DNA from 2 places in the Agromyces sp. Root1464 genome. Region 1 is predicted to be linked to the other one. Evidence: riboswitches for the same ligand, from Rfam matches in the RefSeq annotation. Region 1 holds a riboswitch; the other holds the start of a gene.
The links. Region 1 has a riboswitch for thiamine pyrophosphate ahead of thiM (hydroxyethylthiazole kinase). Riboswitches for the same ligand answer to the same signal wherever they lie in the genome.

Region 1 (5,118 bases):
GCGGCAAGGGTCGCGATCGCCGAGGAGAGCGAGCAACCGGTGCCGTGGGTCGCCGTCGTGGCGATGCGTTCGCCGTCGAAGTCGACGATCGTCGCGGTGGCGGCGTCGACGAGGGCGTCGGGTGCGGCGTCGCCGGGCAGGTGACCGCCCTTCGCGAGCACCCGCACGCCGTATCGCGCCGAGACGCTCTCGGCCTGCGCGATCGCCTCGGCCCACGTCGCCGCGACGACGGGAGGACCGTCGCCGGTACCCGCGAGCACCGCGAGCTCGCCGAGGTTCGGGGTGACGAGGTCGGCGAGCGGCAGCAGCTCCCGGATCGCCTCCTCGGCGTCGGCGTCGAGCAGGCGGTCGCCGCTTGTGGCGACCATGACCGGGTCGAGAACGACGATCGGCGGGCGGGCGCGTGCGAGCCACTCGGCGACGGTGCGGATGACCTCGGCGTTCGCGAGCATGCCGAGCTTCACCGCGTCGATCGTGATGTCATCGCTGATCGCGTCGAGCTGTGCCGCGAGGAAGCTCGCCGGCGGCACATGCACCTCGCGCACGCCCCGCGTGTTCTGCGCGGTGAGGGCGGTGATCACGGCCATGCCGTAGCCGCCGACGGCCGAGATCGACTTCAGGTCGGCCTGGATACCGGCGCCCCCCGAAGGGTCGCTGCCGGCGATGCTCAAGACTCGTGCGGTCACCACTCGTGCGCTCATCGTGCCGCCTCCCATCGGGTCGTGAGATCGCGGGCCACGGCGCGCGGGTCGTCGGCCGTGCAGATCGCCGAGACGAGGGCGACGCCGGCGGCGCCGGCGTCGCGAAGCGGTGCCACGTCGGCCAGCGTGATGCCGCCGATCGCGACGCACGGCAGCACCGCCTCGGCGGCGAAGCGGGCGAAGCCGTCGATGCCGAGGGCCGGCGGATGGTCGGGCTTCGTCGCCGTCGGCCGGATGACCCCGACACCCAGGTAGTCGACCGTGCCGCGCGGCATCCGGCGCAGTGCCTCGAGGTGGGCGGGCGCGTTCGCGGTGAGGCCGACGACGGCGTCGGCGCCGAGCCGGTCGCGAGCGATCGCCGCTGCGGCGTCGCCCTGGCCGAGGTGCACGCCGTCGACGGGCAGTCCGCTCGCCCGCGCCGCGATCGCGAGGTCGAGGCGGTCGTTCACCAGCAGCGCGGCACGGCCGTCGATCGCGGTCGCGAGGTCTTCGAGCAGTCGAAGCAGGTTGGACGTGCTGTCGACCTTGTCGCGCAGCTGCACCACGCGCACCCCGCCGTCGACGGCCGCCGCGACCACCGATGCCACGCCGCGCTCGCCGCAGAGCGCGGCGTCGGTGACGAGGTAGGTCGAGAGGTCGAGTGCGGTGCGGGCGCTCACGAGCGCACCAGCGCAGCGGCGGCCTCGATGCCCGTGACATCGCCGGTGACCCCGCTCGCGTCGACGGTCGCGACGCGCACGCGTGCACGCTCGACGACCTGTTCGGCCGTGAGCTGCGCGAGCGCGTCGAGGAAGCGCGGCGCGAAGGTGCCCGGGCCCACGGTGCCCACTCCGCCCGGATCGGCCGCGGCGATCTCGGCGGCCACCGTGTAGACGAGGGTCGCCGCGACGGCGCCCGCGAACGGGTCATCGCTTGCCGCGAGGAACGCCGCGGTCACGGCGCCGAGTGCGCAGCCGCCGCCCGTCACGAGGGTGAGGAGCGGGTCGCCGTTCGCGACGCGGGCGATGCGGCGGCCGTCGGTGATGAGATCGACGGGGCCCGACACCGCCACGACCGAGCCGTGCGTCGCCGCGAGGTGAGCCGCGGCATCCGCTGCCGAGTCGGTCGCGTCGGAGGTGTCGACCCCGCGGCCTCCGGCCCCCGCTCCGGCGAGCGCCATGATCTCGCTCGCGTTGCCGCGGATCACGGTCGGCCGCCCGGCGAGCAGTTCGTGCGCGAGCGCCGTGCGCACGGGCAGCACGCCGACGGCGACAGGATCGAGCACCCACGGGGTGCCGGCCGCGTTCGCCAAGGGCACCGCCTCCCGTGCGGCGTCGCGCTGCTCCTCGGTGGGAGTGCCGAGGTTCACGAGGAGACCCGAGGCGATGCCGGCGAAGACGCCGGCCTCACCGCGGATGTCGACCATCGCGGGCGCCGCGCCGAGCGCGAGCAGGGTATTGGCCGTCACGTTCGTGACGACCTTGTTGGTGATGCACTGCACGAGCGGCGTCGCCTCGCGAACGAGGTTCAGCAGTTCGGCCGAGTGCCGGGCAGGGTCGATGGACAGACGATCGCTCAACGCGACATCCCTTCGCTAGTTCGAACTAGATCAGGTTCGACGGGTGTGTTCTCAGCCATGCCCGCTTCGGGTGAAGCGGCGCACGGCACCCCGTGTCACTGCGGTCGAGCCTAGCGGTCTGCTCTCGTGCTCACGGCAACGAGAACGGGGGCGGATGCCGCGTGGCATCCACCCCCGATCGGTGCGTGTCGGCTCAGCTCGCGCGACGAGCCCGCACGCGGACGATCCCGTACGCCGCACCGCCGGCGGCGATCAGCGCGAGCGCCAGCCATCCGAGCAGGTCGACGAGCGGAGCTCCGGTGGACGCGAGGCCCGCGTTCGCCGAGGCCGCGCCCGAACCGGCCGCGGCGACCGTGATCGACGCCCTCGCGACCTCGATGCCGTCGATGGTGACGACGATCGAGTGCGCCCCCGTGGGCGTCGACGCGGGGATGGTCCCCGTGAACGTGAATCCGCCGTCGCCGTTCGTCGTCACCGAGCCGAGCGTCTGCGGCGTGGAGTGGAGCTCGACCGCGACGTCGTCGACTCCGGGGGCGAGGTCGCTGCCGACGACCGTGATGCGGCCGCCGGGCACGAGATCGCCGGTCACCTCGACCGAGCCCTTCACGGTGGTCGGGTCCACCGCGGGCGGCGCCACCACGGTCACGGCGGCCGACTCAGCGGATGCCGCGGAGGTGCCGACGGTGTTCCGTGCGGCGACGGTCGCCGTGTAGTCGCCACCCGCGAGGCCGGTGAAGGTTCGCGTCGTCGTGGCGCCGGGCACCGAGACCGGGGCGGCGCCGTTCAGCGAGACGAGGTACTCCGTGATCGGCGAGCCGCCGTCGGCGGGCGCCGTCCACGACACGGTCACGTCGGTGCCGGTGACCGCCGCGACGGGGGCGTCAGGTGCGGCGGGCGCCGTGGCGATGACCTCGGGATCGTCCGGCAGCGCGCTGAAGAAGGTGCCGACCGCCGCGATCGCCTCGTCGGCGAACGCGAGTTGCGCAGCGAGACCCGCGGGGTCGGGCCGGTCGGCGTATCGCCCGGGCAGGTCGTTCACGTACCACCACTCGGTCATGTACTCCTTGTAGGTGCCGTCGCCGTTGGAGTGGATCCACTGCTGCGCGATCGGTGCCGGCTGACCGCCGACGGTGCGCGAGCGGTCGTACTCGAGCAGGTAGGGCACCTGCAGCTTCTTCGCCGTGGCGAGCGCCTTCGAGGTGTCGCCGCCCGGGAAGTAGTCGACCTGGCCCGACACTCCGGGCACGTACTGCGTCACGAGGTTCGGCAGGTACTTCGTGACGAGGTCGCCGTAGAAGTCCGCGAACTCCGAGCCGGTGTCGCGGATGTGCAGGTCGTTGCCCGAGTTGCCGTCGAGGCGCAGGTCGAAGAAGTAGACCTTCGCGACGTCGTTCGCGACGGCCTGCCGGTTGACCTCCTTCAGCACGGCGCGGGTGTTGTGGCACCACGTGCCGCCGAAGAGCAGCACGTAGTCGCCGTCGCTCTCGAGCAGCTTCACGAGCTCGGGGTAGGTGACCGTCTGCACGCGCCAGTCGGCGTCGGCATCGTCGAGCACCGTCGCCCCGCCGTAGACGTCGCGGCCGCCGTAGGCGGAGGCGTGCTTGGCGTTCACGACCTCCGAGGTGAACGTGAACTGCGAGCTCGTGTCGAGGTCCGCTGCCGTGCCCAGCACTGCGGCGACCTCCGCCTTGTAGGCGGTGAGCGCGGCGGGGTCGGCGAGCTGCCCGGCGGTGACCGGCGTCGTGATCGCCGAGACGATGCGGTCCTCAGCACCGTCCGCGAGGTGAGAAGAGTCGTAGACGAACAGCGTCGGGTCGTCGCCCCCGTCGAACGGAGTCTGCGTGTCCTTGCCGAGGGCGTTCGCCACGAGCCGCGCCCAGAGCGGGGCCACGTCGGCATTCGTCGTCGTGCGGATGTCGAGGCGACTGCCGTCGAGACGCGGGTCGAAGTTGTAGATGCGCTCGACACCCGCGGCCTTCGCGACCTCGTTGATCGGGCCGACGGTCGCCGCCGTCTGGGCGTCTTCGGGTCCGCCGATGAGGAACGCGAAGCGCCCCTCCTGGCCGAGCAGGTACTCGAATCGCTCGAAGGTGACGGTCTCGTAGACGCTGTCGGCACCGAGGCCCTCGTACGCGTCGGCGAAGTAGTCGACGGTGTCGGTCGGGCTCTCGGGAGCTGCAGTCGCCGGAGCGGCCGCGATACCGCCGAGCACGACGGTGCCGGCGATCGCGAGCGCCGTCAGCATCGCCGCCCGCCTCGGGGTGGGGCGCTGGTGGTCGGGCACGGTGCTTCCTCTCTGTTGGGGGTGGAGCTGGGGCTGTCGGAGACGGGACGGGTCGGTCATTCGGGCACGGATGTCTCGTCGGGCTGGTCGGCCTGGGGCGACGCGTGCGCGCGGCGACGGGCGAACAGCCGCTGGCCGAGCAGTGCGAGGGCTCCCACAGCCACGAGGGCGACGAGGATGCCGGCACCGGCGAGCCACTCGGGCGTGCCGCCGCTCGAGGCCGCGGTGTTCTCGACGGCCTGGGCGGTGGGCTTCGCGGTCGATGCGCTGATGGTCACCGACTTCGACACGCTCGACACGGGGGACTCGCCGACGGCGTTCACGGCGACCAGGGTCGCCGTGTAGGCACCCGCGCCGAGCACGGTGAAGGTGTGCGAGGTCGCCGTCGCGGCCAGCGGGATCGCCGTGCCCTTGTTGAGCGAGAGCTTGTAACCCGTCACCGGGGATCCGCCGTCGGCCGGCGCCGCCCAGGTCACGGTGAGTGAGCTGCCCTTGGCGACCAGACGCGGGGCGGCCGGGGCGAGGGGAGCGGTCGCAGCGACAGCCGCCGGTGCGGCAGCGCCGGGCTGCGACGC
Region 2 (5,118 bases), 1.1 Mb from region 1:
GGCCTGCCGCACCTCGTGGACGCCTGCAGGATCGAGGTTGGCCGTCGGCTCGTCGAGGAGCAGCAGGCCCGGGCCCATCGCGAGCGCACCGGCGAGGGCGAGCCGCTGCTTCTGACCACCGGAGAGTGCACTCGTCGAGTGGTCGAGTGGGAGGTCGAGACCGACCTCGTCGAGGGCTCGACGCACGCGCGGCCAGATCTCGTCGCGCGGAATGCCGAGGTTCTCGCACCCGAACGCCACGTCGTCGCCGACCCTCGCGAGGATCACCTGCGAGTCGGGATCCTGCAGAACGAGGCTCGCCCGACCGCGTACGGCGCCGGGCCACTCGCCGTCGATGAGGAGGGAGCCGAACTCCTCACCCTCCTCGGCCCCGCCGTGAACTCCGGCGAGCGCGTGCAGGAGGGTCGACTTACCCGACCCGGATGGCCCGAGCAGCAGGACCCGCTCCCCCGGCGAGACGACGAGGTCGATGCGGTCGAGCGCGGTTCGCTTGCGACCGGCGTGCCGCCACCCCCACCCGCGCGCCTCCACGCGCGCGGGTCGGGTGGTTTCGGAAACGCGCCCCACGTCAGACCCGTTGCGCCACGTCTTGACCGGCGGCGAAGCGACTGAGAGCACCCGTCGCAGCGAGACCGCGCACGATGAGCCAGCCGAGGAGCCCTGCGAGCACGGCACCCGAGATGACGACGGTCGTGAAGTAGAGCCCGAGGAACTCGGCCGACTTCGCGAGGTTGCCCGAGACGAAGAGCTCGAGCGTCCACGCCGCGGCGCCGGCGGCCGCACCCGCGAGCATCGCGGGCACGAGGCCGAAGCGGCGGTAGGCGAAGATCGCGAACACCAGTTCGGCGCCGAGACCCTGTGCCAGGCCCGAGTAGATCGTCTCGATGCCCCACTGGTTGCCGACGAGCGCCGAGACGATCGCCGCGAGCAGTTCGACGAAGAGCGCCGCACCCGGCTTGCGGATGATCAACCCGCCGAGCACGCCGCCGATGAGCCAGATGCCGACGGCGACGCCGCCGAGCCCGGGCGTGAGGGCATCGGCCGCGCTGAACCATGCGTAGCCGACGTTGTTCCAGAACAGGAACAGGAGCCCTGTCGCGACGCCGATGACGCTGGCGACGACGATGTCGACGACCCGCCAGCGCAGGTCGCGTGACGTGCGGGGGGTGGAGGGGCTGCTGGTTTCTGATGCTGCAGTGTGCACTGTCGTGCCCTTTCGATTCGTGGAAAGAGGCACGGGAAATTGAGATGTGGTTGGCCTCCCTGCGCTGGCATGACCCAGATCAGGTTCGACGGTCGAAGGTTGAGAACCTTCCTCTCAGCCCGGCTCACCGGACTCCCGTGTTCGAGCACGAGTATACGCCGATGGCCCGAGCGACGGCGGCCACGACCCCTCGCGCGACCGCAGGACGGCCTCAGCGCTTGAGCGCGCGGATGACCATTCGCAGTGCTTTACCGGTGACCCAGACGAGGGGCGTGGCGACGAGCAGGAGACCGATGAGGTTCGGTTCGAAGCGCACATCGCCCGAGCGTCCGACGTATGCGCCGAGCGGAATGGAGAGTCCGCCACCGCCGCCACCGCCCGCCTGGTCGCCAGCTCCGTCGGAGCCGCTCCCCGCGCCGAAGCCGTAGTATCCGAGCGCGACGGGCACGACCGTCGTGCCGTCGATGTCGACGGCATCGCCGTACGAGGTCTTCACGCCGACGCCGGCGACGGTCTCGGCAAGGTCCAGAACGAGTTCAGCCATGGGTCCACGCTACCCGCGCGCCCCTCCGCGAACCACCCCTTGCGGGAATCGCCGGCAGCGTGTTCAGCGGACGTCGCCGCGGTCGGGATCCTTGCGACGCGACGACTCGACTCGGTCTGCCGCACGGCTCACGAGCGACGCCGGGCGCACCGCCCCGCGACCGAACCGCGCGGTCACCTCATCGATCGTGCGTTCGGCCTCGCGCCATTCCTCGTCGGGGTCCCACAGCATGGCGCCGCTCCCCGAGGGCCGCAGCTGCTCGGCCCGCACCCCGATGAGACGGATGCGGGCACCGTCGCCGGCGAGCTCGCCGAGCGCAGCGGATGCCTCGTCGTAGATGCGTCTCGCGACGTCGGTCGGCTCACCCAGGGTGCGCGACCGCGTGACAGTTCGGAAGTCGCCGTACCGAAGCTTCAGCACGACCGTGCGGCCCACGACACCCGCACGTCGGAGCCTCACCGCGACGTCGTCGGAGAGCCGCAGCAGCTCGCGCCGCAACTGCTCGAGATCGGTGAGGTCGTACCCGAACGTGACCTCGTGCCCGATGCTCTTCTCCTCACGCCCGGTGACGACGTCGCGGGCGTCGATGCCCATCGACAGGTGGGCCAGCTTCGCGGCGAGTGCGGGCCCGAGAGCCCGCTGCAGCGCGTCGCCCGGCATGGCAGCCACATCGCCGACCGTGCGGAGCCCGATGCGGGTAAGCGATTCCTCGGTGACCTTGCCGACGCCCCAGAGCGCGGAGACCGGCAGCGGGTGCAGGAACTCGAGTGTGCGGTCGGCCGGAACGACGAGCATGCCGTCGGGCTTGGCACGGCTCGAGGCCACCTTCGCGACGAACTTCGTGGCCGCGACGCCCACCGAGCAGGTGAGGCCGGTCTCGTCGTGCACGCGCCGACGCAGGCGCCACGCGATCTCGGCAGGGCTGCCGTGGAGCCGGCGGGCACCCGAGACGTCGAGGAACGCCTCGTCGATCGAGAGCTTCTCGACGAGCGGCGTCACCTCTTCGAAGATATTCATCACCCGGCGCGAATACTCGGTGTAGCTCGCGTAGTCGCCGCGCAGTACGACTGCGTTCGGGCAGCGTTGCAGCGCGAGCGACATGGGCATGGCCGAGTTCACGCCGTATCGTCGCGCCTCGTAGCTGGCCGCCGACACGACACCGCGACCTGCCGTTCCCCCGACGAGCACCGGCTTGCCGCGCAGATCGGGTCGTTTCAGCAGTTCGACGGAGACGAAGAACGCATCCATGTCGACGTGCAGGATCGGTGTCGCCGAATCGTCGACCGGACCGGTGGTCACTTGGCGCGACGAGCCGTCCTGCTTGCTCATGGTGCGACCCTATCCGTTGCCGCCGTCATCGCAGATGCTGCCCGCGGTGGCCGGGCCGGCCGGCACGAGGCGATCAGAACCCGAAGTCTCCGCCGCCGCCGAAATCGCCGCCGCCGAAGTCGCCGAAGCCTCCGAAGTCACCACCGGAGTCGCCACCCGTCCCGTCGTAACCATCGGATGCCGCGGCATCGCCGCCGGTGTCTCCGGCACCGGCGTCGCCGCCATCGCCGCCCGCCTCGAACGCCGCGGGATCAGGGAGGAACGCCTGCGCGATCGCCGAGCCGACGACCACGCCTGCGACGGAGCCGAGCAGCGAGCCCGCGAACATGCCGCCGAACGACGGGCCGCCTTGCTGGGGCCGACCGCCCGAGACATCCGCTCGGTTGAAGGCGCGCTCGACGCTGCCGGGTGATCGGAGCTCGGCGCGGGTCGCGGCGCGGGCCAGCGCGCTCGGCTCATCGGAGACGAGTCGCTCACCGGCGGGCGCGTCGGCACTGAGCGAGGCGAAGACGGCCTGGCGCTGCTGCGGCGTGAGCTTCGCGAACGCCTCGGCGTGCACCGCCTCGACGGACTCGGGCGGAGCGGTGCGCAGGAGGTACCGGTAGCGCTCGACCGCGAGTTCGTCGTCGCTCAGCCGGCGGGCGGGCTGGGCCTGCGGGCGCTGCGGTTCGGCGGGAACTGCTCCGAAGAGACGGTCAAGGAATCCCATGTTGTCCTCGTCAATCGTTCAGGGGACGACCACTGTACGGTCGCGAGCATTGAACATGCTGAGAGCCGAGCGGATGTCTCCGCTCGGCCCTCGTGCACGGTGTCGGGTTACGCGGTCTGCGCGGCGCGTTCGAGCACGAGCTCGCGCACGCGGGCGGCGTCGGCCTTGCCTTGCATCGCCTTCATGACGGCGCCGATGACCGCGCCAGCGGCCTGGACCTTGCCGTCGCGGATCTTCGCGAGCACGTCGGGCTGCGAAGCGAGCGCCTCATCGATGGCGGCGATCAGTGCACCGTCGTCGGAGACGACCGCGAGACCGCGAGCGTCGACGACCTGCTGCGGCGAACCCTCGCCGGCGATGACGCCCTCGAGCACCTGGCGGGCCAGGCGGTCGGTGAGCGTACCCGAGTCGACGAGCTGCGCGAGCTCGGCGACATGCTCGGGCGACACGAGGCCCGAGGCGTCGACGGCGGCGGCGTTCGCGAGGCGGGCGATCTCGCCGGTCCACCACTTGCGGGCGGCGGCGGGCGTCGCGCCGGCCTTCACGGTCGCCTCGAGCTCGATGAGGAGGCCCGAGTTCGCGACATCCTGGAACTCGAGGTCGGTGAAGCCCCACTCGGACTTGAGTCGGCGACGGCGCACGGCCGGCGGCTCCGGAAGTGCGGCGCGCAGCTCGTCGACGAGCTCCTTCGAGGGCACGACCGGGAGCAGGTCGGGCTCGGGGAAGTACCGGTAGTCGTCGGCGTCGGACTTCGGACGACCAGCGCTCGTGGCACCGGTGTCTTCATGCCAGTGACGCGTCTCTTGGATGATCGTGCCGCCGCCGGCCAGGATCGCAGCCTGACGCTGGATCTCGTACCGCACGGCTCGCTCGACCGAGCGCATCGAGTTGACGTTCTTCGTCTCGGTGCGCGTGCCGAGCTTCTCCTGGCCACGGGGCCGGAGCGACACGTTCGCGTCGCACCGCAGGTTGCCGCGCTCCATGCGGGCCTCGGAGATGCCGAGCGAGAGCACGATGTCGCGGATCGTGGCGACGTACGCCTTCGCGAGCGCAGGAGTGTCGGCCTCGCCGCCGAAGATCGGTCGCGTGACGATCTCGACGAGCGGAACGCCGGCGCGGTTGTAGTCGACGAGCGAGTACTCGGCTCCCTGGATGCGGCCGGTCGAGCCGCCCACGTGCGTCAGCTTGCCCGCGTCCTCCTCCATGTGCGCGCGCTCGATCGGCACCGTGAAGGTGCGACCGTTCTCGAGCTCGACCTCGACCTCGCCGTCGAACGCGATCGGTTCGTCGTACTGCGAGATCTGGTAGTTCTTCGCGAGGTCGGGATAGAAG

Region 2: linked by a shared signal. The riboswitch ahead of ASD23_RS08925 (ECF transporter S component) and the one ahead of thiM (hydroxyethylthiazole kinase) in region 1 are both predicted to bind thiamine pyrophosphate.

What each region holds. Positions count from the first base shown of each region.
Region 1 covers NZ_LMFU01000002.1:1,748,925-1,754,042, reverse strand. Annotated here, with positions in the region: gene ASD23_RS13680 (bifunctional hydroxymethylpyrimidine kinase/phosphomethylpyrimidine kinase) at 1-701, opposite strand, end outside; gene thiE (thiamine phosphate synthase) at 698-1,360, opposite strand; gene thiM (hydroxyethylthiazole kinase) at 1,357-2,259, opposite strand; TPP riboswitch at 2,250-2,362, opposite strand; gene ASD23_RS13665 (fibronectin type III domain-containing protein) at 2,453-4,543, opposite strand; gene ASD23_RS19115 (fibronectin type III domain-containing protein) at 4,600-5,118, opposite strand, start outside.
Region 2 covers NZ_LMFU01000002.1:662,979-668,096, forward strand. Annotated here, with positions in the region: gene ASD23_RS08920 (ABC transporter ATP-binding protein) at 1-567, opposite strand, end outside; gene ASD23_RS08925 (ECF transporter S component) at 569-1,204, opposite strand; TPP riboswitch at 1,244-1,353, opposite strand; gene ASD23_RS08930 (hypothetical protein) at 1,416-1,748, opposite strand; gene ASD23_RS08935 (DNA polymerase IV) at 1,812-3,077, opposite strand; gene ASD23_RS08940 (hypothetical protein) at 3,151-3,786, opposite strand; gene gatB (Asp-tRNA(Asn)/Glu-tRNA(Gln) amidotransferase subunit GatB) at 3,894-5,118, opposite strand, start outside.